One region of the Streptomyces chrestomyceticus JCM 4735 genome, then DNA from elsewhere that is predicted to be linked to it. Evidence: riboswitches for the same ligand, from Rfam matches in the RefSeq annotation. Region 1 holds a riboswitch; the other holds the start of a gene.
The links. A riboswitch is a leader RNA that binds a small molecule or an ion and turns the genes downstream of it on or off. The one in region 1 is predicted to bind glycine.

Region 1 (15,879 bases):
CCCCGCGCCGCCGCCTCCGTCTCTCCCCAGGAGGACGACGGCCAGCAGAAGCTGTACGACCAGCTCGCGCAGCAGACCAGCCGACGCGCGGAGGGCGACCCGCTCGCCGTCGGCAAGAAGGACGCCCCGGTCGTCCTCGTCGAGTACGCGGACTACCAGTGCTCGTTCTGCGGGCGCTTCACCCGGGAGACCCAGCCCGAACTGATCAAGAAGTTCGTGGACGACGGCACCCTGCGCATCGAGTTCCGCAACTTCACCATCTACGGCGCCGACTCCGAGCGGGCCGCCCGTGCCTCGTGGGCCGCGGGACAGCAGGGCAGGTTCTGGCAGATGCACGACGAGCTGTACGCCAAGACCAACAAGGGCAGCGCCCTGGCCGAGGACAAGCTCGTCGAGATGGCCCGCAAGAGCGGTGTGGCCGACCTCGACCGGTTCCGCAGCGACCTGAACGGCGCCGCCGCCGAGGCCGCCCTGAAGAAGGACCAGAACGAGGGCTACGGGATCGGCGTCCAGTCCACGCCGTCCTTCCTCGTCAACGGCCGGCCCATCGCGGGCGCCCAGCCCACCGCCGTCTTCGAGCAGACGGTCCGCCAGGCCGCCGAGCAGGCGAAGAAGGCCGGTAAGGCGGATAAGGACGGTAAGGCGGACGGCGCGGCCGGGGCCGAGGGCTCCGGCAAGGCGGAGGAGCCGGCGAAGTGACGGACATCGGCTACCTCGCCGCCTTCCTCGGCGGCGCCCTCGCCCTGCTCAGCCCGTGCAGCGCGCTGCTGCTGCCCGCCTTCTTCGCCTACTCGCTGTCCAACCCGGGCCGGCTGCTGGCCCGCACCGGCGTGTTCTACCTGGGCCTCGCCACCACCCTGGTCCCGCTCGGCGCGGCCAGCACGGCCGCCAGCCGGCTGTTCAACGGCCACCGTGACCTGCTCGTCGCCGTCGGCGGCTGGGTGGTGATCGCGATGGGCGTCGCCCAGATCTTCGGCCTGGGCTTCGCCTTCAAGCGGGCCCAGCAGGCCGCGGCCCGGATCACTCCGCGCTCGGCGGTGTCCACGTTCCTGCTGGGCTGCGTCTACGGCCTCGCGGGCTTCTGCGCCGGGCCGATCCTGGGCGCGGTGCTGACGGTCACGGCGGTCAGCGGCTCGCCGGTCTACGGCGCGTCCATGCTCGCCGTGTACGCGCTCGGCATGGCGCTGCCGCTGTTCGTGCTCGCCCTGCTCTGGGACCGGTTCTCGCTGGGCAGCCGGGGCTGGCTGCGCGGCCGGGAGTTCGGCGTCGGAAAGCTGCGGCTGCACACCACCTCACTGGTGTCCGGTCTGTTCTTCATCGGCATCGGCGTGCTGTTCCTCACCTTCAACGGCACCAGCGCCCTGCCCGGCATCCTGGACGCGGACGCGGAGGTGCGCGTCGAGGAGTGGGTCTCCCGGGTCGGCAACGCCGTACCGGATTACGTCCTCGTCGCCGTGGTGGCGCTCGTCGTCGCGGCCGTACTGGGGCGTATCGCCCTGCGCCCGGAGAAGAAGCGGCAGGACTGAGCGCCCCGGCACGCGGCACGTCCGCACGCCGGCCATGCCTCTCGCACATCGGTCACGCCGCCCCGTACGCCTGCCGGGCCGCCCGGCAGGCGTACGGACGGACGTCTCTAGGCGCTGCGGCGCAGGGAGTGGTCCTGCCGGTCCCAGTGGTACGGCTGGTGCGGGCCGGCGTCCGCGCGGCGGCGGCGGTCGTTGCACAGCAGGCACTTGCCGTACCCCGGGGGCAGCGGGTCGTCGGGGTCGCCGTACAGCGGATCGACCGCGCCGTGCGGATGTATGGCGCAGCCGGTCGGGCCGGTCAGTGTGCTCAGCGAGCTGGCGGCGGTCAGCGCCTGCCGCAGGACGTCGACGAGCTGGTCGGCGTCCCGCCGGGTGGGCGCCGCCTGGAGGGAGGAGGCGATGTCGGATGCGGTCGTCAGCGCGGTCTGGAGTTCGCGCAGGTCTGCGTAACCCATGCTCCGGAGCGTAGAGGCCGCCACTGACAGTTGATCTTCCGAGCGCGTTTCACGGCTTCGCATGCACCGTCCATGCCCGCCGCGGGCCACGATCGAGCACCTTGCGGGTGATCTTCCCCTGGCCGGACCATGACAGGCAGATGACGGGCCGCGCCGGAGCGCCGTGCGAGGGCCGGGACCGGCCCCCGCACCCGTGCCGTCCGGGCCGCTCAGGGGGCCGTCGGCAGCTCCCGCTTGTGGGCCGTGGCGTGGTAGCGGCGCACGATCGCCTCGTACGCCTGCTCGCCGACCGGCTTGCCCTCCAGGAAGTCGTCGATGTCGTCGTACGTGACGCCGAGGGCCTCCTCGTCCGGCTTGCCCGGGTCCAGCGTCTCCAGGTCGGCGGTCGGCACCTTGCGGACCAGCTCGGCCGGGGCGCCCAGCGCGTCGGCGACCGCCCGGACCCGGCGCTTGGTCAGACCGGTGAGCGGCACCACGTCCGCCGCGCCGTCGCCGTACTTGGTGAAGAAGCCGGAGACCGCCTCGGCCGCGTGGTCGGTGCCCACGACCAGGCCGTCCTGGGCGCCCGCGACCGCGTACTGCGCGATCATCCGCTGCCGGGCCTTGGTGTTGCCCTGGACGAAGTCCTGGTGCCGCTCGTCCCGGAAGGTGACCCCGCCGGCCAGCGCCGCCTCCAGCAGGGCGTCGCTCGCCGGGCGGATGTCGACGGTCAGCACCCGGTCGGGCTTGATGAAGTCCAGTGCGAGCTGTGCGTCGTGCTCGTCGGCCTGGACGCCGTACGGCAGCCGCATCGCGTAGAACGTCGCGTCGTGCCCCGCGTCACGGGCCCGCTCCACCGCCAGTTGGCACAGCCGGCCGGCCGTGGTGGAGTCCACGCCGCCGCTGATGCCCAGGACGAGCGCGCGCAGGCCCGTGGCCGTCAGCCGTTCCGTGAGGAAGGCCACGCGGCGTTCGATCTCCGCCTGGACGTCGAACGACGCGGACACCTGGAGATCCCGGGCGATCTCCTGCTGCTGGGACGTGGACGCCGGGTCGGTCACGGCTGCTCCTTCGGACGAGGGACCAGCGCGGTACGCAGGGTGCGTGGTGCTGGTACGGACAGGTCTCCTCAGACTCTATGACGGACAGGCCCATTCCTTCAGGGCGGCCCTGTCCGGGAAGTCGGCCACGTCCTTGTCCAGCGGACGGTCCGTGTACTGGTGGAAGCGCCACGGCGCCTTGATACGCGGGTGCCCGGCCGAGACGTAGTCGGCGATCCACAGGCCGTCACCGGCGTACGAGGTCGTGTCGTGGTGGAGCCAGAAGTCGCGGTTGCAGTACAGGATCACCCGGTGTGTGGGCCGCAGCCGTTTGACCTCCTTCAGGAACTGGTCCTTCTGCGCGTTGCTCGCGTACGTGCCGCCGCCGGTGCGCTCCCAGTCCGCCGCCAGCAGGTCGCCCTCCACGGACGCGCACTTCTCGACGAAGTACTTCGCCTGCGCCGCGATGTTGCCCGGCCACAGGAAGTGGTAGAAGCCCACCACGCAGCCCGCCTGGCGGGCCTTGGCGGCCTGCGCGCCCTGGTGCGGGTTGATGTACGAGCGGCCTTCTGTCGCCTTGATGACGACGAAGTCCAGTCCGTTCGCCGAGTACGAGGGGTTGTGGGAGCTGACGTCGACGCCATGCAGCATGTGCGGCCTCCTGCCGACCGAAAACGATCGATTACGATGCGTCACGTGGTGTTATCAGCAGTTCAACATGTCCACGGCGCCTCGCGCCAGAGTTCGGCGGCGAACTTCCGCTGATCAACGCGTTGTTGGCGGGCGTGCGGCGGTGGTTGACGTTCTTCGACCGAGGATGATCGACTACCGTTTCGGTAGCGATCCGTAGGGGCTCGGGCCCCGGTTTCGGCGCGAGGGCGCGCGGTCCGGCCACGGAGGGGGCGCGTGTCGGTCAGAGAACCGCCAGGGTTCGGCCAGACCGGGCGCCCCCGCGTTTCGGCCGCCCGCCGGCGTGTGCGGCGCTTCGCGCCGGAACGCCCCGCGCGGGACCCGTACCCCCGCCCCCGAAGCTGCCCCGAGCACATGCGTCCGGCACGAACCATCTCTGACCTTGGCAGACTTACCGGATGACGCACGCCGCACGACGCCCCGCCGGCGACCGCCCCGCCGGCCCCTCCACGGCCCGGCCCGCCACCGTGCTTCCCCTGCCCTCGGCGGAGGCCCCATGACGCCGTCCGAAACACGCCCGCGACGGCCGCGCGTCCCCGGTTCGCTCCGCGCCGCCGCGCTGTGCGCCCTGCTCCTCACCGCCACCGCCACACTGCTCGCCGCGCACGGCTGGGCCCCGCTCGGCCCGGAACAGGCGGCGCACACCTGGGCCGTGACCCACCGGCCGGACGCGGCGGGCACGGCCGCCCGCGTGCTCACGGCCACCGGCTCCGGCCCCGTCCCGTACGCGCTGGCCCTCCTGGCGGGCGTCCTCGCGGGCCGGAACACGCGCGAGCGCCTGCACGCGGCCGCCGTCGCCCTGACCGTCCTCCTCCTCGGCCAGGCGGTCCGGTACGGCCTGATGGAGCTGATCACCCGCCCGCGCCCCTCCGCGGCCGACTGGACCGCCCGGGCCACCGGCCACTCCTTCCCCTCCGGGCACTCCACGACGTCCCTCCTGGTGGCCGGCCTCCTCGCGTGGGCGGTGCTGACCCGCACCCGCCGAGCGCCCGCCCGCCGCCTGGCCTGCGTACTGCTCGCCCTCTGGGCGGCGTCCGTCGGCGCCACCCGTGTCTATCTGGGCGTCCACTGGCCCGGCGACGTGCTCGCGGGCTGGCTGCTCGCCGCCGCCTGGCTCTCCCTCACCCTCCACCTCGTACGCACCGGCCGCCTGCCGGTCCCACGCGCCCCTGCTTCCCCGCGCGCCTCCACCGCCGCCCCACAGCCCCCGAACAGTTCATGACCAGCCCAGATGTTCCCCAAGGAAGGCATGGAAAGGCACAGAACCGAGCAACACCCCCGTGGCACCGTACGCACCGCCGGCCCAGGCGGAGGCCCTTCATGGACATCCGACACGACTGCGCGCCACCACGCTGCCCCGCCGCACCGGCACCGGACCCGACCCCGTGCGAAGGGCCGCACGACGCGGCCACGATCATCGACCCGCACGGCCGGGAGGTCGCGGGCTGCGTCCACCACTGCGCCCGGGTGCTGGCCGGCCTGGACGGCGCCCGGGTCCACCCGTTCGCCTCGGCGGGCAGCGCCATGGAGATATACCTCCGGGCCCGCGAACTGCCGCCGTGCGCCTGGGAAATAGGCAAGTGAAGGGACGAACACGCAGGCCGGCGGGTATTGTCAGTGCCGGGCCGTAGTCTGCGGGCATGACGACGAACGGGGAAGCGGCGACGAGCGGGGAAGCCGACGCGGGCGCCGCCGCGCGACAGCGGACGGCCGCACGGAAGCCGACCGTGGCACGGGAGCGGACCCTCGCACGAGAGCAGACCGTGGCACGAGAGCGGACCGTCGCTCAAGAACGGACCGCCGGACGAGCCCCGGGCGTCCAGCCGTACTACGCCCGCTCCGCGGAAGCACTGGCCGAGCGGTACGAAAGCCTCCGCTTCGAGACCGTGCACGAACACTTCCTGCCCCTGCTGCCCGCGGCCCCGGCCCGCGTGGCGGACATCGGCGCGGGCACCGGCCGGGACGCCGCCGCCCTGGCCGCCCTCGGACACGAGGTCACCGCCGTCGAGCCCGTACCGGAACTGCGCCGCGTCGCCCGCCGCCTCCACCCCTCCCCGGCGATCCGGTGGCTGGCGGACTCCCTCCCCGCCCTGCCCCGCCTCGACGGAGCGGCCGGCGCCTTCGACGCGATCCTCCTCTCCGCCGTATGGATGCACCTGGACGCACCGGACCGCCCGGCCGCCATGCGCCGCCTCCACACCCTCCTCGCCCCGGGCGGCCGCCTCCTCATCTCCCTGCGCCACGGCCCCCCGCCCGAGGACCGCCGGATGTACGACATCCCCGCCCCCGAAACCGTCACCCTGGCCACCCACCACGACCTGCGCCCCCTCCAGCAGACCACCGCCACGGACCACCTCGGCCGCGACACCGTCCACTGGTCGTCACTGGCCTTCGAGAAGGAGCGGGCATGACCCAGGACGACTTCTACGCCGCCGACCCGTCCGCCCGCGCATCGTGGCGGATGGCCATCCTGATGGGCCGCAACGCGCGCACCTACAAGTTCGCCCTCGGCGACGCCCTGCTCCGCCAGGCGGCCCAGGGGCACACGGAAATCCCGCTGCGCGACCTGGCCGCCTCGTACGCGATGGCGTTCCTCGACCGCCGGGCTCCCCAGGCGCCGGGGAGCGAAGAGGCGCTCGGCGCGACGGACTTCCTGACCGTGACGGCCCAGGAGGGCGCGGAGTCCCGGCGGCTCGGCCGCCCCACCGACCGGCTGCTGGACGCCGCGGAGCAGTCGATTCCGGGGATGGTCATGCGCAAGTTCCACAACCACGGCGGCGGGGAGACACCGCACCGCTTCTACGACCTCGCCGGGCGCGGGCGGCACCGTACGGTGCGGCTCAGTCCGGCTCTCGGGCAGGTGGCGCGCTCGTACGAGCGGGACGGGCTCGGCGCGGAGCTGGACGCCCGCTGGAGCATCGTGGAGAGCAGCTTCGCGACCGGTATAGGCCGCAGCCTGATCGAGGAAGGCATCTACGTCGATCTGGAAACCCTGCACATCAAGGACCGGCACCGGCGCCGCTCGGTCACCGGTGTGGCCGAGGCCGTGGCCGGGTTCCAGCACGGGCGCTGCCACATCTGCGACGAGCCGTTGGACTCCGGCACACGGACCGCCGTGGACCACGTCTTCCCGCACGCCCTGATGCGCCGCTTCGCCAGTGTCGGCGGCTGGCGCGGCCCCGACCTGGACAGCTTGTGGAACCTCGCGGTGGCCCACGCGCAGTGCAACGGCGCGAAGAGCGACCGCATGCCGAAGCCCGCCGAACTGACCCGCCTGGCCCGCCGCAATGAAGCGATCATGCGCTCCCCGCAGCCCCTCCGCACCACCCTCCGCCGCACCCTGGGGAACGCGGTCCCCGGCCGCCGAATACCGAACTGGACCGCGTTCCTGCATGAGGTCGGGAAGGTGTGCGCCTAGGAGGCCGTCCGTCCGGGGGAGGGAAAGCTGCCCACCGGCCGGGCTGCGGGGACCCGTAGAGGGGCTCCCCGCAGCGCCCCCCCCGGCCTGAGGTGCAGAGACGCGCACCCCGTCAGCCGGCGACCCGGGCCCGAAGGGCCCTCAGCACTCGATGATGTTGACCGCCAGCCCGCCCCGGGCCGTCTCCTTGTACTTGACGCTCATGTCGGCGCCGGTGTCCTTCATGGTCTTGATGACCTTGTCGAGGGAGACGTGGTGGCGGCCGTCGCCGCGCAGGGCCATGCGGGCGGCGGTGACGGCCTTGACGGCGGCCATGCCGTTGCGCTCGATGCACGGGATCTGGACGAGGCCGCCGACCGGGTCGCAGGTCAGGCCGAGGTTGTGTTCCATGCCGATCTCGGCGGCGTTCTCGACCTGCTCGGGGGTGCCGCCGAGGACCTCGGCGAGGCCGCCGGCCGCCATCGAGCAGGCCGAGCCGACCTCGCCCTGGCAGCCGACCTCGGCGCCGGAGATGGAGGCGTTCTCCTTGAAGAGCATGCCGATGGCGGAGGCGGCGAGCAGGAAGCGGACGACGCCTTCCTCGTCGGCGCCGGGCACGAAGTTGACGTAGTAGTGCAGGACGGCGGGGATGATGCCGGCCGCGCCGTTGGTGGGGGCGGTGACGACCCGGCCGCCGGCCGCGTTCTCCTCGTTGACGGCCATGGCGTAGAGGGTGGTCCACTCCATCGCGTTGGCCTCGGGGTTGCCCTCGGCGCGCAGCGCGCGGGCGCCGTTGGCGGCGCGGCGGCGGACCTTCAGGCCGCCGGGCAGGATGCCCTCGCGGGACGTGCCGCGGGACACGCAGTCCCGCATGACCTGCCAGATCTCCAGCAGCCCGGCGCGGATCTCGTCCTCCGTGCGCCACGCCTTCTCGTTCTCCAGCATGAGGGAGGAGATGGACAGGCCGGTCTCGCGGGAGAGGCGCAGCAGCTCGTCGCCGGTGCGGAAGGGGTACTTCAGCACGGTGTCGTCGAGCTTGATGCGGTCCTCGCCGACCGCGTCCTCGTCGACGACGAAGCCGCCGCCGACGGAGTAGTAGGTCTTCTCCAGCAGGGGCGCGCCGCCCGCGTCGTAGGCGAAGAGGGTCATGCCGTTGGCGTGGTACGGCAGGGAGCGGCGGCGGTGCAGGATCAGCTCGGTCGACTCGTCGAAGTCGATCTCGTGGTCGCTGCCTATCTCGGCGCCGAGCAGCCGCAGCCGGCCGCTCTTGCGGATCCGCTCGACCTCGTCGTCGGCGGTCTCGACGTCCACGGTGCGGGGGGAGTGGCCCTCCAGGCCGAGCAGGACGGCCTTGGGGGTGCCGTGGCCGTGGCCGGTGGCGCCGAGGGAGCCGAAGAGTTCGGCCCGTACCGCCGTCGTCTGGGCGAGCAGCCCGTCCTTCTTGAGCCGCCCGACGAACATCCGGGCGGCGCGCATCGGCCCCACGGTGTGGGAGCTGGACGGGCCGATGCCGATGGAGAAGAGGTCGAAGACGGAGATGGCCACGGTGGCGGACTCCCTTGTCTGCTCGTGGTGGACGGTGGAGCACATGGAGCTGAGGGGGCGGACGAAACGGAAGGTACGTTTCTGCGCCGACTGTCGAGCCTAACCCGGACGGCGCACAGACTCTCAGACGGAGGCCATCGGACGGTTGTCCTCCGGCACAACGGCAGACGTCGCAGGGGAGTCGCTTCCGGCGTCGAGAGCGGGGTCGGTGCCGGTCAGACCGGTCTCGTGGGCGCGGACCCCGGCGCGTACGGCCCAGAAGTAGAAGGCGACGGCGGAGAGCGCGACCAGGGCGATGTCCAGGCCGCCGGGGATGACGCCGTGGCCGCCGAAGTCCGGGCTGCCGAGCGCGGACACCGCGGACATCCAGGCGAGGAAGCCGACCAGCCACCAGGCGGGCGCGAACTGCTTGCGCAGATCCGTTTCCCCGCGCCGCCGCAGCACCACCGCCGCGACCGGCGCGGCGACCAGCGTCAGCAGCGCGACCTTGCCGGTGTCCGGCCACTTCGACCAGTACAGCGCGCACGCCGCGAAGGCGAAGGTGAGCGGGCAGAGGACCTTCGCGGCGGGCAGCCGGAACGGGCGCGGCAGGTCCGGCCGGGTCTGCCGGAACACGCCGACCGCGATCGGGCCGATGAGGTACGAGATCACCATGGCGGCCGAGACCACGCTGGCCAGCGCGTTCCAGCTATGCCCGACGGTGATCAGCAGCAGGACCGAGAAGCCGAGGTTGAGCCACATCGCGGGCCGGGCGGTCCCGTACCGGGGGTGGACGGCGGCCAGCTTCTTCGGGAAGAAGCCGGTCTCGGCGAGGTTCTGGACCATGTACGCGGCGGACGCGACGTTGGCGATGTTGGAGCCGGCCGGCGAGATGAAGGCACCGAACTGGAGCATCGTGACGACCCAGTGCAGCATCAGGATCTTGGCCAGGTCGGCGAAGGGCGAGTTGAAGTTCACCCCGTGCCAGCCGCCGGCCTGCGCCAGTTGCTCCGGCGGTACGGCGCCGAGGAACGCCGTCTGCAGGGCGAGGTAGATCACCAGGCCCAGCGAGAGCGCGCCGACCAGCGCGACCGGGATGGCCCGGCCGGGGTTCTTGGCGGCGCCGCCGAGGTTGACCACGGCCTGGAAGCCGTTGAAGGCGAAGACCACACCGCAGGTGGTCACGGCGGTCAGCACGGCCGGCCAGCCGTACGGGGCGAAGCCGCCGTGCGCGGTGAAGTTCGAGGTGTGGAAGCCGGAGGCGATCAGCGCGGCCACGGCCAGCACCGGGATCGCGAACTTGACCAGCGTCAGGACGGTGTTGGCGCGGGCCAGCAACTGGACCGACCAGTAGCAGGTCAGCCACAGCGCGAAGGTCAGCAGCAGCGCGACGCCGCTCCCGGTGAGGGTGAGGTGGTTGGTGGCCGGGTCGACCAGGTCCTGGGCCCAGCCGAAGCCCCAGGAGGACATGTACTGGGTGGCGGCGATGGACTCGATGGGGATCAGCGAGGCGACCGCGATCCACACCGCCCAGCCGGTCAGGAAGCCGAGCACGGGGCCGTGCGAGAGGTGGCCGTAGCGGGCCATGCCGCCGGGGATCGGGTACGCGGCCCCGACCTCGGCGTAGGACATCGCGATCATGCCGATGAAGACGGCGCCGATGATCCAGGCGACCAGCGCCGCGGGCCCCGCGACCTGTGCGGCGGAACCGGCGCCGAAGAGCCAGCCGGAGCCGAAGATCGAACCGATGCCGATCATGGTCAGGGCGAAGAGACCGATCCCCTTGCGGTTGCCCGCGCTCATGTCCATTGCCGTACGTGTTCCGTCCTGCTGTGGTGCGAAGGACCCCGCGTCGTTGAGGGGCCGGTTCTCAGCCTATGGGGCGGAAAATCACCGTAAGGCGGACGGAAAAGCCGTACGCCCGAGGTCAACGACCCCGGGCGCACGGCCTGTTCACCCCGTGGACACCGCCGTGGCGGCACCTTTCGGGGCGTACTTCATGAAACGCGTCACACGGCCGCGGCGAGCGCGCCACAGCGGCGCGCGCCGACGGACCGCGTGGCGCCGGTCACAGCGACGGCCGCAGGGCCGTCACAGCGACGGATACAGCGGGTGCTTCCCGGCCAGGGTGGTCACCCGGGCCTTCAGCGCCTCCGCGTCGTACGACGGCTTCAGCGCCTCGGCGATGATGTCGGCGACCTCGCGGAAGTCCTCCGCCTGGAAGCCGCGGGTGGCCAGCGCCGGGGTGCCGATCCGCAGGCCCGAGGTGACCATCGGGGGGCGCGGGTCGTTCGGTACGGCGTTGCGGTTGACCGTGATGCCGACCTCGTGGAGGCGGTCCTCGGCCTGCTGGCCGTCCAGCTCGCTGTTGCGCAGGTCCACCAGGACCAGGTGCACGTCGGTGCCGCCGGACAGCACGGAGACGCCGGCCTCGGTGACGTCGGACTGCGTCAGGCGCTCGGCGAGGATGCGCGCGCCGTCCAGGGTGCGCTGCTGGCGCTCCTTGAACTCCTCGCTCGCCGCGACCTTGAAGGACACCGCCTTCGCCGCGATGACGTGCTCCAGCGGACCGCCCTGCTGGCCCGGGAAGACCGCCGAGTTGATCTTCTTGGCGAGTTCCTGGGTGGACAGGATCACACCGCCGCGCGGACCGCCGAGGGTCTTGTGCGTGGTGGTGGTCACGACGTGGGCGTGCGGCACCGGGTTGGGGTGCAGCCCGGCCGCCACCAGCCCGGCGAAGTGCGCCATGTCGACCATCAGGTACGCGCCGACCTCGTCGGCGATCCGGCGGAACGCCGCGAAGTCCAACTGGCGCGGGTACGCGGACCAGCCGGCCACGATGAGCTGCGGACGGGTCTCCTTGGCCAGGCGCTCGACCTCGCCCATGTCGACCTGACCGGACTCCTCGTCGACGTGGTAGGGCACCACGTTGTAGAGCTTGCCGGAGAAGTTGATCTTCATGCCGTGGGTCAGGTGCCCGCCGTGCGCGAGGTTCAGACCCATGATCGTGTCGCCCGGCTTGAGCAGCGCGAACATCGCGGCGGCGTTGGCCTGCGCGCCGGAGTGCGGCTGCACGTTCGCGGCCTCGGCGCCGAACAGCGCCTTGATCCGGTCGATGGCGATCCGCTCGACCACGTCGACGTGCTCGCAGCCGCCGTAGTAGCGGCGGCCCGGGTAGCCCTCGGCGTACTTGTTGGTGAGGACCGAGCCCTGGGCCTCCATGACGGCGGCCGGGGCGAAGTTCTCCGACGCGATCATTTCGAGGGTGGACTGCTGACGGTGGAGCTCGGCGTCGACGGCGGCGGCGACGTCGGGGTCGAGCTCGTGGAGGGAGCTGTTCAGAAGCGACATGACTACTTCCTGGGGTTCGCGGGGCGCACGGCCCCGCCGGGCGGCGGGGTGGGCTTGTCAGCCGGTGAAGGCGGTGTACTCGTCGGCCGAGAGCAGGTCGTCCGGCTCGCCGCTGACCTTCACCTTGAACAGCCAGCCGCCCTCGAACGGGGCGGTGTTCACCAGCGAGGGGTCGCTCACCACGTCCTCGTTGATCTCCGTGACCTCGCCGTCGACGGGGGAGTAGAGATCGCTGACGGACTTGGTCGACTCCAGCTCACCGCAGGTCTCGCCCGCCGTGACCGAGTCACCGACCGCGGGGAGCTGCACGAAGACGACGTCGCCGAGCGCGTTGGCGGCGTGCTCGGTGATGCCGATCGTCGAGACGCCCTCCTCGGCGGCCGACAGCCACTCGTGCTCCTTGCTGTAGCGCAGCTGCTGGGGGTTGTTCATGTCTTGATTCTCCTGGATACGGTGGCGTGCTCGGTGCAGGGGTCTTGACAGGTGAGACAGGGGTGCGTCCGGGACGGGGCCGGGGGCGTCACTTCTCGCGCTTGTAGAAGGGAAGCGCCACGACCTCGTACGGCTCGTGGGTGCCACGGATGTCCACCGCCACACCGGCGGTGCCGGGCGCGGCGTGCGCGGCGTCCACGTACGCCATGGCGACGGGCTTGCCGAGGGTGGGCGAGGGGGCACCGGAGGTGACCTCGCCGATGACGGCGCCGTCCGGGCCCACGACCGGGTATCCGGCGCGCGGCACCCGGCGGCCCTCGGCGATCAGCCCGACCAGCTTGCGCGGCGGGTTGGCCTCGGCCCGGTCCCGGGCCGCCTCCAGGGCGGCGCGGCCCACGAAGTCGCCGCCGTTCGTCGTCTTCTCGAACTTCACGACCCGGCCCAGGCCCGCGTCGAACGGGGTGGTGTCCGTGGTCAGCTCGTGCCCGTACAGCGGCATGCCCGCCTCCAGGCGCAGCGTGTCCCGGCAGGACAGGCCGCAGGGGACCAGGCCGGCGTCCTTGCCCGCCTCCGTCAGCGCCTCCCAGAGGGCGACCGCGTCGGCCGGGCGGACGAACAGCTCGAAGCCGTCCTCGCCGGTGTAGCCGGTACGGGCGATCAGCGCCGGGACGCCCGCGACGGTGCCGGGCAGCCCGGCGTAGTACTTCAGGCCGTCCAGGTCGGCGTCGGTCAGACCCTTGAGGATGCCGGGGGACTCCGGGCCCTGCACGGCGAGCAGCGCGTACGCGTCCCGGTCGTCGCGCACCTCGGCGTCGAAGCCGTCCGCCCGCTCGGTGAGCGCGTCCAGCACGACCTGGGCGTTGGAGGCGTTGGCGACGACCATGTACTCCGTCTCGCCGAGGCGGTAGACGATCAGGTCGTCCAGGATGCCGCCCTCGGCATCGCAGATCATGGTGTAGCGGGCGCGGCCGACGGCCACGCCGCCGATGTTGCCGACCAGCGCGAAGTCCAGCAGATCGGCGGCGCCGGAGCCGGTGACGGTGATCTCGCCCATGTGCGAGAGGTCGAACAGGCCGGCGCGGGTACGGACGGCGACGTGCTCGTCCCGCTCACTGCCGTAGCGCAGCGGCATGTCCCATCCGGCGAAGTCGGTCATGGTCGCGCCGAGGGCGCGATGCGTCGCGTCCAGCGCGGTGCGGCGGGGGGCTTCGGTCATGGTGGTGGCTCCCGGGCATGGGTGACAAGACGGTCTCCCCATCTGTCATCGGAACCTGAGAGGTTCACCGGAAGGCCGTGACCGGTCCCGGCTTGCACCTTGGGTGGAGCCACACCACGGCGGCCCGCTTTTCAGATCTGCCTCGCCCGCGCGGTATCGGGGCCTGAGAGATTCAAGGGAGGACTTGCTCCTTCGGCGCCCCGCCGTGACGGCCGGGGACTCTCCCGCGCGGATTCAAGCGGCCGGTATGGAGTTGGCTGAGCGTGGCACCCGTACCAGGACGCACACGGCGGTGTGCGGACCGGCACTTGGCGCGCACATCATCGCACGGGATCGCCGGATACAGGAGCCCTGGTCGTACCGGTGTTCGCAGGGCTGTCACGACAGTGTCCCGGGGCTGTACGGATCGTGGGATTTCCTTGAAGCGCATTACCTTTTCTTGACACTCTGCGGGTAAGGGGACGACGGACCGGGGAGGGGCGATCACGGTGCACAGGCAGGCCGCACTCGCGACAAGTCCGGGAGGCGCGCCCCCGGGCTGTGTCCCGGAACCGGTTCCGGCCGCCGTGCCGGGGCCCCGGCGGCTGCCGCTCGGGGTGGTGCGCCCCGGCCGGACGCGCACCGCGGCGCCGGACGCGCCGGCGGTGGACGTCGTCGACCTCAGGGACCGCGACACCCCGCGCGAGGCGGCCGCGCTGCACTTCGCGGCGGGCGACGTGGTGGTGGTCTCCGGCCTGCCGGGCAGCGGCAAGAGCACGCTCATGATCCGGGTGGTGCCCGCCCTCGACGCGCGCGGCGCCGCCGTGCACCGCATCGACTCGCAGGACGTACGGGAGCGCTGGGAGCGCGGCAGGCTGCGCCGGCTTCCGTACGCGCTCTACCGGCCGCTGGTCCGGGCCTCCCACTACACGGGGCTGCGGCGGGCGCTGCGCTCCGGCGGCAGCGTGGTGGTGCACGACTGCGGCACGCTCACGTGGGTACGCCGCTGGCTCGCGCGCGAGGCCCGGCGCGGGGGACGCGGACTGCACCTGCTGCTGCTGGACGTACCGCCCGAGGTCGCGCTGTCCGGGCAGCGCTCGCGCGGACGCGGAGTCTCCGGTTACGCCTTCGCCCGGCACCGGCGCGCGGTACGGCGGCTCACCGCCCGCGCCCGTGCGGCCCGGCTCCCCGCGGGCTTCACCTCGGCCGTCCTGCTGGACCGGCCGGCGGCGGGGGCGCTGCGGCAGATCGCCTTCGAGTGAAGGCTGCCGACGGGTACGTGTGAGCGCCGCCTTCGGGTGCTTCGGGTACGAGTGCGGCCCGCCTCTCAAGGGCTGGGCGTCCGTACCCCTCGCCTCCGCTCCGGCCTACCGGACACCTGACGGGCCGTACGGAACCTCCCGTACGACCCGTCACTACCGGTCCTAGTCCAGACATATCTCCCGCATCCGCGCCTCCTCCGGACGCTCGGCGCCGGGCCGATCTAGAGGCCCAGTGCCTTGAGCAGCACAGTCGGCAGTGAGAGCACCGAGTTGACCAGCGACGGGACACCCTGCTGCTGCGCCTCGGCGGGCTGCTGGCGCGGCGCGTCGGCGGGCGGCTGCGCGTCGGCGGCCGGCTGCTGGTCACCGGCCGGCTGCGGGTCGGCGGCCTGCTGGGCGCCGTCGCCCGGCCGCGGGTCGCTGATCGGCGCCTTCGGCTGGGCGGCCGGCTGGTCGTCCGCGTCGTCCGCCGGCTCCGCGGCGGGCCGGGCCGGACGGTTGGCCGCCGGAGCGGCCGCGGGCCGGTCGGCCGGCTGCTGCAGGCCGCCGAGGAGCTTGTCCAGGCCCAGGATCGTGAAGATGTCGGTGACGGACCGGGAGACCGAGCCGGTCAGGCTCGTGGAGTCGGTGTCCTCCCCGGGGGCCGGGGCCCGGCGCTCGGCCAGCTCGTCCAACTGCGTGCGCAGGTCCTGCGAGACCCTGCGCAGCCGGACGGAGTCGGCCGTCACCGTACGGTCGGAGTCCTCGTTCAGTTGGTCCGCCAGCCGCTGCGCGTCCTGGAGGACCGTGTCCAGACGGGTGCGGGCGGACCGCACCTGCACGGAGTGGCCGCGGCTGTCGGCCGACTTCTCGGCCAGTTCGGCCGAGGCGTCCGCCAGCCGGCCGATGTCGTCGACGATGATGCTGTGGTTGCGGACCGGCGGCTTGGGGTCTTCCGACGCGGCTGCCGCGGAACCCACGGCGCCGAGGGCGAGGGCGCCGGCGGTGGCGGCGCTGACGAGGGTGGCGGCGGTCCGGTGCGTTGCCAT
Region 2 (15,879 bases), 5.2 Mb from region 1:
TCGAGGCCGGTGCCTTCGTCAACACCTCGGTGATCTGGGAGTCCCGCGGCCAGGCGCACCTGTTCGGCGCCCGCGGCGTCTCCGGCATCCTGAACGTCGAGATCACCCCCGAGGTCGCGGTACGGCTCGCCGGCGCGTACGCCACGACCCTGAAGAAGGGGTCCACCGTCACCATCGCCCGGGACCACTCCCGGGGCGCGCGGGCGCTGAAGCGCGCGATGATCTCCGCGCTCCAGGCCAGCGCCATCGACGTACGGGACGTGGAGAACGTGCCGCTGCCGGTGGCCCGGCAGCAGACGGCCCGGGGCAGTGCCGGCGGCATCATGGTCCGTACGACGCCGGGCGTGCCGGATTCCGTCGACATCATGTTCCTGGACGAGCGCGGTGCCGACCTCTCGCTGGCGGGCCAGCGCAAGCTGGACCGGGTCTACGCGCGCCAGGAGTACCGCAGGGCCTTCCCCGGCGAGATCGGCGACCTGCACTTCCCCTCCAGCGTCTACGACTCGTACACCGGGTCGCTGCTCCGGTCGCTGGACACCGAGGGCATCGGCGAGTCCGGTCTGAAGGTCGTCGTCGACGCCTCCAACGGCAGCGCCGGTCTGGTGCTGCCCAGCCTCCTGGGGCGGCTCGGCGTCGACTCGCTGACCATCAACCCCGGTCTGGACGAGTCCCGGCCGACGGAGACCGCCGACGCCCGGCGTGCCGGGCTGGTCCGGCTCGGGGAGATCGTGGCCTCCGCGCGGGCGGCCTTCGGGGTGCGGTTCGACCCCGTCGGTGAGCGGCTGTCGCTGGTGGACGAGCGCGGCCGGATCATCGAGGACGACCGGGCGCTGCTGGTCATGCTGGACCTGGTGGCCGCCGAGCGGCGCAGCGGCCGGGTGGCTCTGCCGGTGACCACGACCCGTATCGCCGAGCAGGTGGCCGCGTACCACGGCACGCAGGTGGAGTGGACGACCACCTCGCCCGACGACCTGACCCGGGTGGGCCGCGGGGACGACACGATCTTCGGTGGTGACGGCCGCGGCGGCTTCATCGTTCCGGAGTTCAGCAGCGTCTTCGACGGCGCGGCGGCGTTCGTACGGCTGATCGGGCTGGTCGCCCGTACGCAGCTCACGCTCAGCCAGATCGACGCGCGGATCCCGCGGGCGCATGTGCTCAAGCGGGACCTGGCGACGCCGTGGGCGGTCAAGGGCCTGGTCATGCGCCATGTGGTGGAAGCCGCGGGCGACCGGTCGGTGGACACCACCGACGGCGTTCGGGTGGTGGAGGCCGACGGGCGCTGGGTGCTGGTGCTGCCGGACCCGGCGGAGGCCGTCACCCATCTGTGGGCCGAAGGCCCGGACGACGCCTCGGCCCAGCAACTGCTGGACGAGTGGTCGGCGGTGGTGGACAGCGCGGGCCGCTGATCTCCGTCGGGGTACGGACGTCCGTACCGTTCCATGGCCCCACCGGCGCGCCGTGATTCGGCACGCCGGTGGGGCCATTGGGTGACTGCGGCGCCGACGTGCGACGATGTGCGGCATGTCGCAGCAGCGCCCCGATCGGAGCACCCCTCACCAGGCATCGCGCCCCGACGCCTCGATGTCGCTGCTGACCAACGTCATGGACCACGCGCTGGACGACGGGTACGCGGAAGCGGCGGAGCGGAAGGCGGCGGCGGGGACGCGGGGTCTGCCCCGTACCCTGCGGGCCAAGTTGGGGCTGGCGGCGGGCCTGGTGCTGGCCGCGGTGGTGGTGACGGTCGGTGCCGCCCAGGCGCGGATATCGGCTCCCACCCTGGCGAAGGAACGCGAAGAGCTGATCAACCGTATCGAGCACGGTACGGCCGACGCCGACGCGGTGCAGAAGCGGGTCGACGCGCTCCGCGACGACGTGGGGGCGATGCAGCGCGAGGCGCTGAAGAAGCACGGCGGCGACCGGGCCGAGCTGCTGGCCCTGCTGGCCGGCTCGACGCAGGTGACCGGCCCCGGGGTGAAACTCGTCGTCGACGACGCCAAGTCGGCCAAGTCGAGTGGCGGCGGGCCGCGGGAGAGCACCGGGTTCTCGGACACCGGGCGGCTGCGCGACCGCGATCTGCAGCGGGTCGTCAACGGTCTCTGGGCGTCCGGTGCCGAGGCGGTCGCCGTCAACGAGCAGCGGCTCACGTCCCTCTCGGCGATCCGGGCCGCGGGAGACGCCATACTGGTCGACAACAAACCGCTGGTGCCGCCGTACACGGTGCTGGCGGTGGGGGACGGGCGCAAGCTCGCGACCGCGTTCCAGGACAGTGCGGACGGCCAGTACTTGGACGTGCTGCGCAAGAACTACGGGATTCGTACGAAGATTTCCGCCGAGAACGAGGTCAGGCTGCCGCCCGCGCCCAGTTTGATCGTACGTACAGCACAGCCGAAGGCCGGTGCCGCGGGCGGCGCCGACACAGGGAAGGGCACATCGTGATCGCCGTACTGGGCCTCATCGTGGGAGTCGTGGTCGGGCTTGTGGTCCGACCCGTGGTGCCGACGGTGGTCGAGCCCTATCTGCCGATCGCTGTCGTCGCGGCGCTGGACGCCGTCTTCGGCGGTCTGCGCGCGATGCTGGACGGCATCTTCGACGACAAGGTCTTCGTCGTCTCGTTCCTGTCCAACGTGGTGGTCGCCGCGCTCATCGTCTTCCTCGGCGACAAGCTCGGCGTCGGCGCCCAACTGTCCACCGGTGTGGTCGTCGTACTGGGCATCCGCATCTTCTCCAACGCCGCGGCCATCCGCCGGCACGTCTTCAGGGCCTGATGCCGATGGCTACGGACGACACCCCCGGGCAGGACGGCACGCCGCCGGAGCCGGGCGGGGAGCCGCGGAGGGAGCCGCCCGGCGGGACCGGCGGTGCGGACCGCGGCCCCGGTGGGGCGGACCGGCCGGCCGACCGGCGGCCGATGCCTCCGGAGAGCCGGTCCCAGGAGCGGCAGGACGGCGCTGGGAGCGCCGCTGACGAGGCGCCGGCGGCTGGTACGGACCAGACGGCCGGGCCCGGTGCCGCGGAGCCGCAGGTGACCGGACGGCAGCGTCTGGTGGCCGGTCTGTGGCCGCCGCGGCTGACCCGTGCCCAACTGATCGTGGCCCTGCTGCTGTTCATTCTCGGTCTCGGCCTGGCAATTCAGGTACGTTCCACGAGTGACAACAGCGCACTACGGGGCGCGCGGCAGGAGGACCTGGTGCGCATCCTGGATGAATTGGACAACCGTTCGCAACGCCTGACGGATGAACAGCGCAGGCTGGAGGGCCAGAAGACCGAGCTGGAGAACAGCTCGGACCAGGCCGAGGAGGCCCGGAAGCAGACCGTGGAGAAGGAGCAGCAGCTCGGCGTGCTGGCGGGGACGGTGGCGGCCCAGGGGCCGGGCATCAACCTCACCATCAACGATCCGACGCACTCCGTCGAGGCGGACAAACTCCTGGACACCGTTCAGGAGCTGCGGGCGGCCGGCGCCGAGGCCATTCAGATCAACGAGGTAAGGATCGTGGCCGATTCGTACCTGTCGGACGTCCGTGGCGGCGTGGAGGTCGACGGCAAGCGCGTCACCCAGCCGTACCGTTTCAAGGTGATCGGCAAGCCCGAGGACCTGGAACCGGCGCTGAACATCCCTGGCGGTGTGGTGCAGACTTTGGAGAAGGAGCAGGCCACTGTGTCGGTGAGCCGTGACGAGAAGATCATCGTGGACGCCTTGCGGGAGGCGAAGCGGCCTGACTACGCTCGGTCGTCATCGCGGTGAGCCGGCGACGAATGCGGACGCTTCGGGTCGGGCATGAGGCAGCGGGGGGTCGGCGCACCGTACGGGTGGTGCGTGGTGGAAACTGTGTGAAGGCCACGGACGTTAACAAGATGTCCGGATCGGCCGGTGTCTGCATCGAGGGTTCGTCCTGCCCCACGGGCGGGTCTGTTTCGTTCAAGGGGAATCGCCCGTGAAGTTGTTTGCAAAGCTGTTCGGCAAGAGCGCACGCCAGGAGGGTGGCAGCGGCTCGGCCAAGCACCGTGCCCCGCGCCAGCCCGAGGAGGGCGGCGCCGGCGGAGAGCGTCCGCTCTTCCGTGACCAGGTCGGTGGCCCCGGAGCGCCGGGTGCTCATTCTGTTGACCCCTCCGTGCCCGGCCGCATAGGTTCCCAGGGATCGTCGGCCGCGAACACGGGTGGAGGGGTTGCCTTGCCGGTCTGTACGAGGTGCGGTCACCGCAACGCCGAGGCGAGCCGGTTCTGCTCCAACTGCGGAGCCCCGCTGCGCCCCGGGGCGCAGGCCGAGCGCGCGTCCGAGACGACCTCCACCATCTCCATCTCGGGGCTGGAGGCGTACGACGCGGAGACGACGGGGCAGACGGCGGTGCCGTCGCTGTCCCCCGAGGCGCAGGCGGCCGTCGAGGCGCTGCCGATGGGCTCGGCCCTGCTGGTCGTGCGCCGAGGCCCGAACTCGGGCAGCCGCTTCCTGCTGGACGGCGACCTGACGACGGCCGGGCGGCACCCGCAGAGCGACATCTTCCTGGACGACGTGACGGTCTCGCGCCGGCACGTGGAGTTCCGCCGCGGCCAGGACGGTTTCACCGTCGCCGACGTCGGCAGCCTGAACGGCACGTACGTCAACCGTGAGCGGATCGACTCGGTGCCGCTCGCCAACGGTGACGAGGTCCAGATCGGCAAGTTCCGGCTGGTCTTCTACGCGAGCCAGCGGGGCGTCGGCTTCTGACCGGCCAAGGAAGGTATATGCACCGCACTGCGCCGGGTGGTGCCGGGTCCGCCGGCACCACCTCGGACGGCAAGCTGATGAGCATCGGTACGGTGCTCAACGCGCTGCGCGACGAGTTCCCCGAGGTCACCATCTCCAAGATCCGTTTCTTGGAGGCCGAGGGGCTCGTCGAGCCGCGGCGCACCCCGTCCGGATACCGCAAGTTCAGCGCGGACGACGTCGCCCGGCTGGCGGCCGTCCTGCGGATGCAGCGTGACCACTATCTTCCGCTGAAAGTGATCCGCGAGCACCTCGACGCGCTCGCGCGCGGCGAACAGGTGCCGCTGCCGGCTCCCGCCGCGCCCGCGGGGGAGCTGTTCGAGGGGCTCGGCGAGTCGGCCGGTGAGCAGCCCACGGCCGCCCGCATCGGCCGGGCGGAGCTGCTGGCCACCGCGGAGGTCGAGGAGGCCGAGCTGGCCGACTGGGAGGCGTACGGACTCATCGTCCCGGACGCCGACGGCGGGTACGACATCGAGGCCGTGACGGTCGCCAGGCTCGTCGCCGAACTGGGGCGATTCGGCCTGGAACCCCGCCATCTGCGGGCGGTCAAGGCGGCCGCCGAACGGGAGGCCAACCTCGTCGAGCAGGTCGTCGCGCCGCTGCGCCGGCACCGCAATCCGCAGACCAGGCAGCATGCCGAGGCCACGGCCAGAGAGCTGGCCACGCTGTCCGTACGGCTGCACGCGGCGCTGGTCCAGTCCGCCCTGCGGGTCCGGCCGACGTGAGCAATGGGTGGCCCGACTACCCAAACCGCCCGGGCACGTCCTAGGGTTGCTGTGTGAACGAGCTCGATGTCGTGGGTGTCCGGGTGGAAATGCCTTCCAACCAACCGATCGTGCTCCTACGGGAGGTAGGAGGCGACCGTTACCTGCCCATTTGGATCGGGCCGGGGGAGGCCACCGCCATCGCCTTCGCCCAGCAGGGGATGGCCCCTGCCAGGCCGCTGACGCACGACCTCTTCAAGGACGTGCTGGAAGCGGTGGGCCAGGAACTGACCCAGGTCCGCATCACGGACCTGCGCGAGGGGGTCTTCTATGCCGAACTGGTCTTCGCCAGTGGTGTCGAGGTCAGCGCCCGTCCGTCCGACGCCATAGCGCTGGCGCTGCGCACCGGTACGCCGATCTACGGGACCGACGGGGTCCTCGACGACGCGGGCATCGCCATCCCGGACGAGCAGGAGGACGAGGTGGAGAAGTTCCGCGAGTTCCTCGACCAGATCTCGCCCGAGGACTTCGGCACCAACAGTCAGTGAGCCGGGTGCGCGGAGGGTCGCCTTCCGCGCATTCGAGTAGCCTTTCCCCGTCCTGGGGCACGAGAAACCACTCGCAGGGTGATTATCACTCGGCGTGGCGAGCGCGGCGATCGTTGACGCACCCCGAGTGACTGCATACCGTCGATAGGGCAGGTCCCGTCCGGGACGTGGAGGACGGAGGTCGGCGTGGCAATCACCGGCGACGGTACGGCGGCGGAAGGGGCGTTGCCGCTCCACCCCGGGGCTGTTGACCGCACCCCGGCACAGGCCGCCGAGGCACCGGGGGACCGCGGGGCGGAAACCATCGGCTACCGCGGCCCGACGGCGTGCGCGGCCGCGGGGATCACCTACCGCCAGCTCGACTACTGGGCCCGTACGGGGCTCGTCGAGCCGAGCGTACGGCCCGCCTACGGGTCGGGCACCCAGCGGCTCTACAACTTCCGGGACGTCGTCGTCCTGAAGATCGTCAAGCGGCTGCTGGACACCGGCGTGTCCCTGCAGAACATCCGCACCGCCGTCCGGCACCTGCGCTCCCGCGGGCTGTCCGACCTGGCGAGGATGACCCTGATGAGCGACGGCGCCACGGTCTACGAATGCACCTCGCCCGACGAGGTCGTCGACCTGCTCCAGGGCGGGCAGGGCGTCTTCGGCATCGCGGTGGGCGTGGTGTGGCGCGATGTGGAGGGCGCGTTGTCGCAGCTCCACGGCGAGCGGGTGGACACCGGCGAGACGCTGGTCCGGCACAACCCGCACGACGAGCTGGCGCGGCGGCGCAACCGGGCGGGCTGAGCCGGGCGTACGGCGCGGGAGGCGCACGACGGCAGCGGCAGGGCGTACGGAGACGGCGCCCGGCCGCTGCGCGCGCCCGTCACGGCGGTCTCCTGCGCCTCTGTCGCATCAGGACGCGCCCGAGGTCTCACAGAACGCGGAGCGGGCCGTCAGCCTCGCACAGCGGCTTTCAGGCCGTCCGGCGAGGCCGGTCGGCGCGATTGTCAGTGGTGTGGGGCAGCATCGGTCATGTGAGACGTGCGCCGACGATCCTGCATCTGGACATGGATGCGTTCTATGCGTCCGCCGAGCAGGCGGCCAAACCGAGCCTGCGCGGAAAACCCGTGGTGGTCGGCGGGATCGGCCCGCGTGGTGTGGTCTCCACGGCCTCGTACGAGGCCCGGGTCTTCGGGGTGCACTCCGCCATGCCCACCGCGCAAGCCCGCCGCCGCTGTCCGAACGCGGCGTACCTGACTCCGCGCTTCACCCTGTACCGCCAGGTCAGCGACGTGGTGATGGAGCTGCTGCACGAGCTGTCGCCGCTGGTGGAGCCGCTCAGCCTGGACGAGGCGTTCGTCGACCTGGAGGCGGGCGGCGTCGCGGCGGACACCGAGGCGGTGCGGGAGGTGGGGGAGCGGCTGCGACGGGACATCCGGCGCCGGACGGGGCTGACCGGGTCGGTGGGACTGGCCGGCGCCAAGATGCTGGCCAAGATCGCCTCGGAGCAGGCCAAGCCGGACGGCCTCGTGGTCATCGAGCCCGGCACGGAGCGGGAGCTGCTCGGCCCGATGACGGTGCGGACGCTGCCCGGCGTCGGCCCGGCCACGGCGGAGACGTTGCGCCGGGCGGGCATCCACACGGTCGCCGAGACGGCGGAGGCGGGCGAGGCGGAGCTCGTACGCCTGCTGGGCAGGGCGCACGGCGCGGGGCTGTACGCGATGGCGCTGGGCCGCGACGACCGGCCCGTGGTGGCCGAGCGGGACGCGAAGTCGATATCGGTCGAGGACACCTTCGACGTGGACCTGACGGACCGGACGCGGGTGCGGGCCGAGGTGATGCGGCTGGCGGACCGGTGCGTGCAACGGCTGCGGGCGGCCGGACGGTCCGGCCGGACCGTCGTGATCAAGGTGCGTAACTACGACTTCTCCACGCTGACCAGGTCGGAGACGCTGCGTGGGCCCACGGACGACCAGGGCGTGGTGCGGGAGGCCGCGGCCCGGCTGCTGGACCTGGTCGACACGACGGGCGGCGTGCGGCTGCTGGGCGTGGGGGTGACCGGCCTCGCGGATTTCACGCAGGAGGACCTGTTCGCGCAGGTGGCGACGGAGAAGGCGGCCGAGGAGGAGGCCGAGCGGGCGCGCCGGGCGGCCGACGAGGCCGCGCGGCTGGCCGCCGACGAGCCCGAGCGGCCCCGGCGCTGGCTCCCTGGGCTCGACGTGATCCATGACGAGCACGGGCGGGCTGGGTCCAGGGCAGCGGCGTGGGCCGGGTGACCGTACGGTTCGAGCAGCCGTGGTCCGGGCCCGGGCGGGTGCGCACGTTCCCGGTCGAGGACCCCGCGCTGCGGCCCGGCGAGCCGCTGCCGCTGGTGGGCGGTCCGCCGGACGGGTGGCGCGACGGGCTGCCGGGCGGTCTGCCCGGCGGTCTGCCCGGCGGGGCGGGTGGCTCCGGCGGTGGTGAGCACGGGCCGGGGAGACGGAGGGGCCTGGCGGATCGGGGGAGGCCGGCGGGGCCACGGAGGCCGACGAACCCGGCGGGTCCGGAAAGGACAGCGGGCCCGGAGGCGCGCTGAAGGAGCCCGACGGGCCCGGCGACGGCATGACGGAGGAGACCGGCGATCCCGGCGACGGCACGACGGAGGAGCCCGTCGGCCCCGAAGCTCCTCCGCCCGGTGTTCAGTCCTCCGCGCCGGCCACCCGCCCGAACTCCGTGTCGGCCGGCGCGGCGTCCGAGCCGGGCACGGGATCGGAGGCCGGGATGTCCAGACGGTAGTGGTGATAGAGCTGTAGTTCCTGCTCCGGCGAGAGGTGGCGGCCCACTCCGAAGTCCGGCGCGTCCCTGATCAGCTTGCGGTCGTAGGGGACGTGCAGCGCCTCGTCGACCAGATCGCTGGGCTCCAGGGGCACGAACGCGTCCCGGCTGAAGATCCCGGTGCGTACGGCCGCCCATTCCGGTTCGCCGGTCGCGTCGTCCAGGTACACCTCGTCGACGGTGCCGATCTTGGTTCCGTTCTTGTCGAACGCCTTGCGGCCGATCAAGCTGCGGGGATCGATATCGGTCTGCACGGTCCCTCCAAGTGGTCGCAACTGCCTTGTGACAACTACCAAACGGCACAATTCATGCCCCGGCCACTCGAAGGAACGTCCGTTCGGCGCGCTGGTAGGCTGGCGAGCGGCTGTCGACCCCATGCGGGAGAGTCCTTCGTCGATCTTGGCGGAGGCGCCGAAGGAGCAACTCCTCCCCGGAATCTCTCAGGCTCACGTACCGCATGGACGAGGTCACTCTGGAAAGCAGGGCGGGCCACGGGCGGGCACAGCGCCGGAACCCTTCCTCACCGACGGTGAAAGCCGGTACCGCGTGCGGGACCGGTGAAGCTCTCAGGTTGAGATGACAGAGGGGGAGGCCGTCCGGGCACCAGCGCCGTGGTGCCCCGCGCAGGTCGAAACGACCAGGAGGCCCCCGCAGATGACCACCACCCGCAGCTCCCTGACCGAGCTGGAACGAGGCACCCCGTTCGAGCAGCGGCACATCGGCCCCGGCCCGGAGGACCAGGCCAAGATGCTGGCGCAGGTCGGGTTCGGATCGCTGGACGAACTGACCGCGGCCGCCGTACCGGACGTGATCAAGAGCGCGGAGGCGCTGGGCCTGCCCCAGGGCCGTACGGAGGCCGAGGTCCTCGCCGAGCTGCGGGCGCTCGCGGACCGCAACCAGGTGCTCGCCCCGATGATCGGGCTCGGTTACCACGGCACGTTCACCCCGCCGGTGATCCTGCGCAACGTGATGGAGAACCCCGCCTGGTACACGGCCTACACCCCGTACCAGCCGGAGATCTCCCAGGGCCGGCTCGAAGCGCTGCTCAATTTCCAGACCATGGTCGCCGACCTGACCGGACTGCCGACCTCCGGTGCCTCGCTGCTGGACGAGGGCACGGCCGCGGCCGAGGCGATGGCCCTCTCGCGGCGCGTGGGCAAGGTCAAGCAGGGTGTCTTCCTGGTCGACGCCGACTGCCTGCCGCAGACCGTCGCCGTGATCGAGACGCGCGCCGAGCCGACCGGCGTCGAGGTCGTGGTGGCCGACCTGTCCGAGGGCATCCCGGCGGAGGTGGCGGAGCGCGGCGTCTTCGGCGTGCTGCTCCAGTACCCCGGTGCCTCCGGCGCCGTACGGGACCCGCGGGCCGTCATCGAGCAGGCGCACGAGCTGGGCGCGATCGTGACGGTCGCCGCCGACCTGCTGGCGCTGACGCTGCTGACCTCGCCGGGCGAGCTGGGCGCCGACATCGCCGTCGGCACCACGCAGCGTTTCGGCGTCCCGATGGGCTTCGGCGGCCCGCACGCCGGATTTATGGCCGTACGGGAGAAGTTCGCCCGCAGCCTGCCCGGCCGGCTGGTGGGTGTGTCGGTGGACGCCGACGGCAACAAGGCGTACCGGCTCGCCCTCCAGACGCGTGAGCAGCACATCCGCCGGGAGAAGGCCACCAGCAACATCTGCACCGCGCAGGTGCTGCTCGCGGTGATGGCGGGCATGTACGCCGTCTACCACGGCCCGGACGGCCTCGCGGCCATCGCGCGCCGTACCCACCGCTACGCGTCCATACTCGCGGCGGGCCTGCGGGCCGGCGGGGTGGAGGTCGTGCACGGCGACTACTTCGACACGCTGACCGTACGGGTGCCGGGCCGGGCCGCCGAGGTCGTCGCCGCGGCCCGCGAGGCCGGCGTCAACCTGCGGCTGGTCGACGCCGACCTGGTGGGCGTCGCCTGCGACGAGACCACCGGACGCGCGCAGGTGCACGCGGTGTGGGGCGCCTTCGGTGTCCGGGCCGACATCGAGCAGCTCGACGCGACCGTGGTCGACGCGCTGCCCGAGGGGCTGCTGCGCGGCGACGCCTACCTGACGCACCCGGTCTTCCACCAGCACCGCTCCGAGACCGCGATGCTGCGCTACCTGCGCCGCCTGGCGGACAAGGACTACGCGCTGGACCGCGGCATGATCCCGCTCGGCTCGTGCACCATGAAGCTGAACGCGACGACCGAGATGGAGCCGGTCACCTGGCCCGAGTTCGGGCAGTTGCACCCGTTCGCGCCGGTCGAGCAGGCACAGGGCTACCTCACGCTCATCGCGGAGCTGGAGGAGCGGCTGGCCACGGTCACCGGCTACGACAAGGTCTCCATCCAGCCGAACGCCGGTTCGCAGGGTGAACTGGCCGGTCTGCTGGCCGTACGGGCGTACCACCGCGCCAACGGCGACGAGCAGCGCACCGTCTGCCTGATCCCCTCCTCGGCGCACGGCACCAACGCCGCCAGTGCCGTGATGGCCGGCATGAAGGTCGTCGTCGTCAAGACCGGCGAGGACGGCGAGGTGGACGCCGACGACCTGCACGCCAAGATCGAGCAGTACCGGGACCAGCTCGCGGTGCTGATGGTGACCTACCCGTCCACGCACGGCGTGTTCGAGGAGCACATCACGCAGATCTGCGCGGCCGTGCACGACGCGGGCGGCCAGGTGTACGTGGACGGCGCCAACCTCAACGCGCTGGTCGGCCTCGCCGAGCCCGGCAAGTTCGGCGGCGACGTCTCGCACCTGAACCTGCACAAGACCTTCTGCATCCCGCACGGCGGCGGCGGTCCCGGCGTCGGCCCGGTCGGCGTGCGCGCCCACCTGGCGCCGTACCTGCCCAACCACCCGCTGCAGCCCACCGCGGGCCCGGAGACGGGCGTGGGCCCCATCTCCGCGGCGCCGTGGGGCTCCGCGGGCATCCTGCCCATCTCCTGGGCGTACGTCCGGCTGATGGGCGGCGCGGGCCTCACGCGTGCCACCCAGGTCGCGGTGCTCGGCGCCAACTACATCGCCAAGCGCCTGGAGCCGCACTACCCCGTGCTCTACACCGGCCCCGGCGGCCTGGTCGCGCACGAGTGCATCATCGACGTCCGGCCGCTGACCAAGGCGACCGGGGTGAGCATCGACGACGTCGCCAAGCGGCTGATCGACTACGGCTTCCACGCGCCGACGATGTCCTTCCCGGTGGCCGGCACGCTGATGATCGAGCCGACCGAGAGCGAGAACCTGGACGAACTGGACCGTTTCTGCGACGCGATGATCGCGATCCGCGCGGAGATCGACAAGGTCGGTTCGGGGGAGTGGGACAAGGACGACAACCCGCTGCGCAACGCCCCGCACACCGCGGCGGCGCTCGGCGGCGAGTGGACGCACCCGTACACCCGCGAGGAGGCGGTCTTCCCGGCCGGCGGCGAGGCGGCGGAGAAGTACTGGCCGCCGGTGCGCCGGATCGACGGTGCGTTCGGTGACCGCAACCTTGTGTGCTCCTGCCCGCCCATGGAGGAGTACGACGGCTGATCCGCCGTCGGCGCGCACCGCTCGCGGTCGCGCGGCATGCGAAGGGCCCTCGGCGTCGACGCCGGGGGCCCTGTTGTCCGTTGTGCTCTCTTGTCAGCCGGCGGTCGGTCGGTGCCGTGCCGTGCTGTGCGGTTCCGCGTGGTTCCGTGCGCTGAGGTGATCAGGCGGCGGTGGCCACGTGCGGCGTGCCCAGAACCCGGTGCGGCGCGATGACCTGGCCGTCCGGCAGCAGTTCACCGGTGTCCTCGAACAGGAGGACACCGTTGCACAGCAGGCTCCAGCCCTGCTCCGGGTGGTGCGCCACGAGATGGGCGGCCTCCCGGTCGGCGGAGTCTGCGGTCGGGCACGGCGGTTGGTGCTGGCACATGGATGATGTCTTTCGCTGCGATGTGGTCTGATTCGTCCTGCGGCTCGACGAGATGCTCATGGCCGCTCCCCCGTTTCAGTAGGTCGATACCAGTGTTGCCCCACGGGCCGGATTCCGCAGGGATTTGGCTGCAGCGGCACTCACTAGATAATGACGCATCACCCGTGCGGTCGGTTCATTTCAAGTGCGTCCCCGGTACGGGGCGTTGGGAGCCGGGCGGCCGCGTACTCCGCGCGGGTGAGCGCAGCGGAGCGCCCCGCGTCCGGGAAGGGCGCGGGGCGCGTTCCTGTGAGGCGGTGTGCTCCGGTGCGCGGTTGCGTCGTACGACGTCGGCCGGTCGCCGTGGAGGACCCCCTGCCGGGTCTCAGGCCGGCGACCCCAGCAGGGGCACCGGCGCGAGGCGCAGGGTCAGCCGGGGCAGCAGGTCCGCCACCCGGTGCGGCCGGTGGGCGGCGATGCCCGGCGGGGCCGGCGCCAGCGGGACGAGGACGTCACCCGGGGCGGGCACCCCCTCGGAGCCGTCCGCCGAGACGTCGTGGTGCAGCCACAAAGTGAGCATGTACAGCTCCGGCACGGACAGCAGCCGCGGCTGGTACGGGGTCGGTACGGACTCCGCCTGACGCAGTGCCCGTTCGGTCGACGTGACGTAGGGGCCCTCGCAGAAATGCGAGAAGGTCCAGCCGTCGGCCGTGAGCATGGCTTCCGCGGTCGCCACCGACCGCTCGCCGCTGCGGATCAGGAACCGCCAGCCGGTGAGCCGGGTACGGGGCGGCCCGGCGGGGTGGCTGACATCGTCCAACACGTATACGGGAAGGGGGAGTTCGGCACTCAGCGGGCCCTGGTGGGCACGGAGGGCGGGGGTGCGGGCCTCGCGCACGGCGGTGGGGGAACCGAGGGCGGCGAGGACGCTGCGGAGGGCAGGCGCGGGGGCAGGGGGGACATGCAGCGGCATGGTGGGTCGCCTCTCACTTGGGAGACACGGTGGTGCTGGGCATGGTGCGGACGACGTCGTCAGCGTGCGGGGTCAGAGCGCCAGTACTTGGCCGACCGGGGATGCCGGCCCGGCGGGGGTCAGCCGCTGTGCCGCAGCCCCGGTGGAACACCGCAACGCTGGGCGCCAACTCTCTGCCTCGTCAGCGAAGTTTATACGACGTGTGTTCACCAGGTGTTTCGGCTAGCCGTTCCGCGGATTGCCGACAAGGCGGAATCCAGACCCCTCCGGACGGCCTTTTCGGTGCCTTTGTGCGGTGCCCGGCGCCACGGCCTGGTATTCCGTCGTGAACACGGTAGGCCGGATCCGGACGGTCATTTAGCGGATCTCGACTGCATTTCCCACGACACCATGAGACGGCCTCCGGTCCCGACGGTATGCCCTCGGAATGTGCCAGCCCGTCCGTCTCCCGGAGCCTACCGGTTCCGGCGCACGTCCGAGGCGTTATCGATCGGATTGCCGGGCATCATCGACCGTAGCGCGATCGTCGGGCCCGCCGGGGAGCCCGGCCGACCGGGCGTTGCCGGCAGGCCCCGGACGGCCTGCCGGGCCGGGCCGTCGACACGAGGAGGGACGCTCCGATGGGGGAGAAGGTTGCGGCGGGCGGCACCGGTCTCACCGACCGGCAACACTATCGAAGAAAGCTGCACGAGTGTCTGACGGGATTGCAGAGGCTCCTGAACGAGAAGCGGTTCGACCGCCCCAAGAACCTGATGGGGCTGGAGATCGAATTGAATCTCGCCGGTCCCGACGGTATGCCACGCATGATGAACTCACAGGTTCTGGAGCGCATCGCGAGCCGCGATTTCCAGACCGAACTGGCCCAGTGCAACCTGGAAGTCAATATCCTTCCGCACCGGCTCTCCGGGCGCGTCCTCGACCAGCTCGCCGAAGAACTGCGCACCGGTCTGGCCTATGCCGACCGCAAGGCCGCCGAAGTGGCCGCCCGTATCGTGATGATCGGCATTCTGCCGACCCTGGCCGCCGAGGACCTGGTCGCCTCCAACCTCTCGGAGATCGACCGTTACGTCCTGCTCAACGACCAGATGCGGGCCGCGCGGGGCGAGGACTTCCAGATCGACCTGGAGGGCGTCGAGCGGCTGGTCTCCTCCTCGGCCTCCATCGCCCCCGAGGCCGCGTGCACCTCGGTGCAACTGCACCTCCAGGTCACCCCGAACCGTTTCCCCGCCGTCTGGAACGCGGCCCAGGCCATCGCCGCCGTCCAGATCGCGGTCGGCGCCAACTCACCGTTCGTCTTCGGCCGCGAACTGTGGCGCGAATCGCGCCCGCCGGTCTTCCAGCAGGCCACCGACGTCCGTCCGCCTGAGCTGCGGGCCCAGGGCGTACGTCCGCGCACCTGGTTCGGGGAACGCTGGATCGACGCCCCGTACGACCTGTTCGAAGAGAACCTGCGGTTCTTCCCGCCCCTGCTGCCCATCCACGCGGACGAGGACCCCCTCGCCGTCCTGGACGACGGCGGCATCCCGAGCCTGGCGGAACTGGTGCTGCACAACGGCACCGTCTACCGCTGGAACCGCCCGGTGTACGGCGTCGCGGACGGCGTCCCGCACCTCAGGGTCGAGAACCGGGTCCTGCCCGCGGGCCCCACCGTCACCGACGTCATCGCCAATACGGCCTTCTACTACGGGCTGGTGCGGACGCTGGCCGAGGAACCGCGGCCGGTGTGGGCCCGTATGCCGTTCGCCGCGGCCGCCGAGAACTTCGATACCGCATGCCGCCGCGGCATCGACGCCGTACTGAAGTGGCCCCGCGGCCGCTCCGGCGGCCTCGGCGAGGTCGCCGCCGTACGCCTGGTACGCCAGGAACTGCTGCCCATGGCCGCGGCCGGCCTGGACGCCTGGGGCGTCGAACCGGTCGACCGCGACCACTACCTCGGCGTGATCGAGGCGCGCTGCCGCCGCCGCGTCAACGGAGCGTCCTGGCAGGCCGCCGCGTACCACCACGCGCTCGGCCGCGGGCTGGACCGGGGCGCGGCGCTGGCGGCGATGACCCAGCGCTACAGCGAACTGATGCACTCGGGGGAGCCGGTCCACGCCTGGCCCGTCGAGTGGACCGCCGCTCCGGTGGCGGGGGTGCGGGGGCAGGGCTGAAGGAACGGGGGCGTTCTGCCTCGACGTCGTCGGGGCGGTAACCAGCGACGGTCATCATGGCGTCGGGCTGGTCCGGG

Region 2: another riboswitch for glycine. It lies ahead of gcvP (aminomethyl-transferring glycine dehydrogenase); the one in region 1 lies ahead of gcvT (glycine cleavage system aminomethyltransferase GcvT).

Annotation. Positions count from the first base shown of each region.
Region 1 covers NZ_BHZC01000001.1:2,959,646-2,975,524, reverse strand. Annotated here, with positions in the region: gene EJG53_RS12230 (DsbA family protein) at 1-699, shown strand, start outside; gene EJG53_RS12225 (cytochrome c biogenesis CcdA family protein) at 696-1,526, shown strand; gene EJG53_RS12220 (hypothetical protein) at 1,634-1,981, opposite strand; gene nadE (ammonia-dependent NAD(+) synthetase) at 2,191-3,021, opposite strand; gene EJG53_RS12210 (GH25 family lysozyme) at 3,097-3,651, opposite strand; gene EJG53_RS12205 (phosphatase PAP2 family protein) at 4,187-4,912, shown strand; gene EJG53_RS12200 (hypothetical protein) at 5,011-5,274, shown strand; gene EJG53_RS12195 (class I SAM-dependent methyltransferase) at 5,331-6,101, shown strand; gene EJG53_RS12190 (HNH endonuclease) at 6,098-7,108, shown strand; gene EJG53_RS12185 (L-serine ammonia-lyase) at 7,250-8,632, opposite strand; gene EJG53_RS12180 (APC family permease) at 8,756-10,420, opposite strand; gene glyA (serine hydroxymethyltransferase) at 10,703-11,962, opposite strand; gene gcvH (glycine cleavage system protein GcvH) at 12,020-12,394, opposite strand; gene gcvT (glycine cleavage system aminomethyltransferase GcvT) at 12,483-13,610, opposite strand; glycine riboswitch at 13,643-13,751, opposite strand; glycine riboswitch at 13,752-13,847, opposite strand; gene EJG53_RS12160 (AAA family ATPase) at 14,099-14,851, shown strand; gene EJG53_RS12155 (hypothetical protein) at 15,073-15,879, opposite strand.
Region 2 covers NZ_BHZC01000001.1:8,173,155-8,189,033, forward strand. Annotated here, with positions in the region: gene EJG53_RS35765 (mannose-1-phosphate guanyltransferase) at 1-1,406, shown strand, start outside; gene EJG53_RS35770 (DUF881 domain-containing protein) at 1,522-2,436, shown strand; gene EJG53_RS35775 (small basic family protein) at 2,433-2,765, shown strand; gene EJG53_RS35780 (DUF881 domain-containing protein) at 2,771-3,742, shown strand; gene EJG53_RS43455 (FHA domain-containing protein) at 4,170-4,703, shown strand; gene ftsR (transcriptional regulator FtsR) at 4,721-5,467, shown strand; gene EJG53_RS35795 (bifunctional nuclease family protein) at 5,521-5,994, shown strand; gene EJG53_RS35800 (MerR family transcriptional regulator) at 6,181-6,783, shown strand; partial or broken gene EJG53_RS35805 (DNA polymerase IV) at 7,014-8,554, shown strand; gene EJG53_RS35810 (PRC-barrel domain-containing protein) at 8,658-9,047, opposite strand; glycine riboswitch at 9,162-9,259, shown strand; gene gcvP (aminomethyl-transferring glycine dehydrogenase) at 9,448-12,333, shown strand; gene EJG53_RS35820 (DUF5999 family protein) at 12,494-12,700, opposite strand; gene EJG53_RS35825 (hypothetical protein) at 13,065-13,652, opposite strand; gene EJG53_RS35830 (glutamate-cysteine ligase family protein) at 14,273-15,802, shown strand.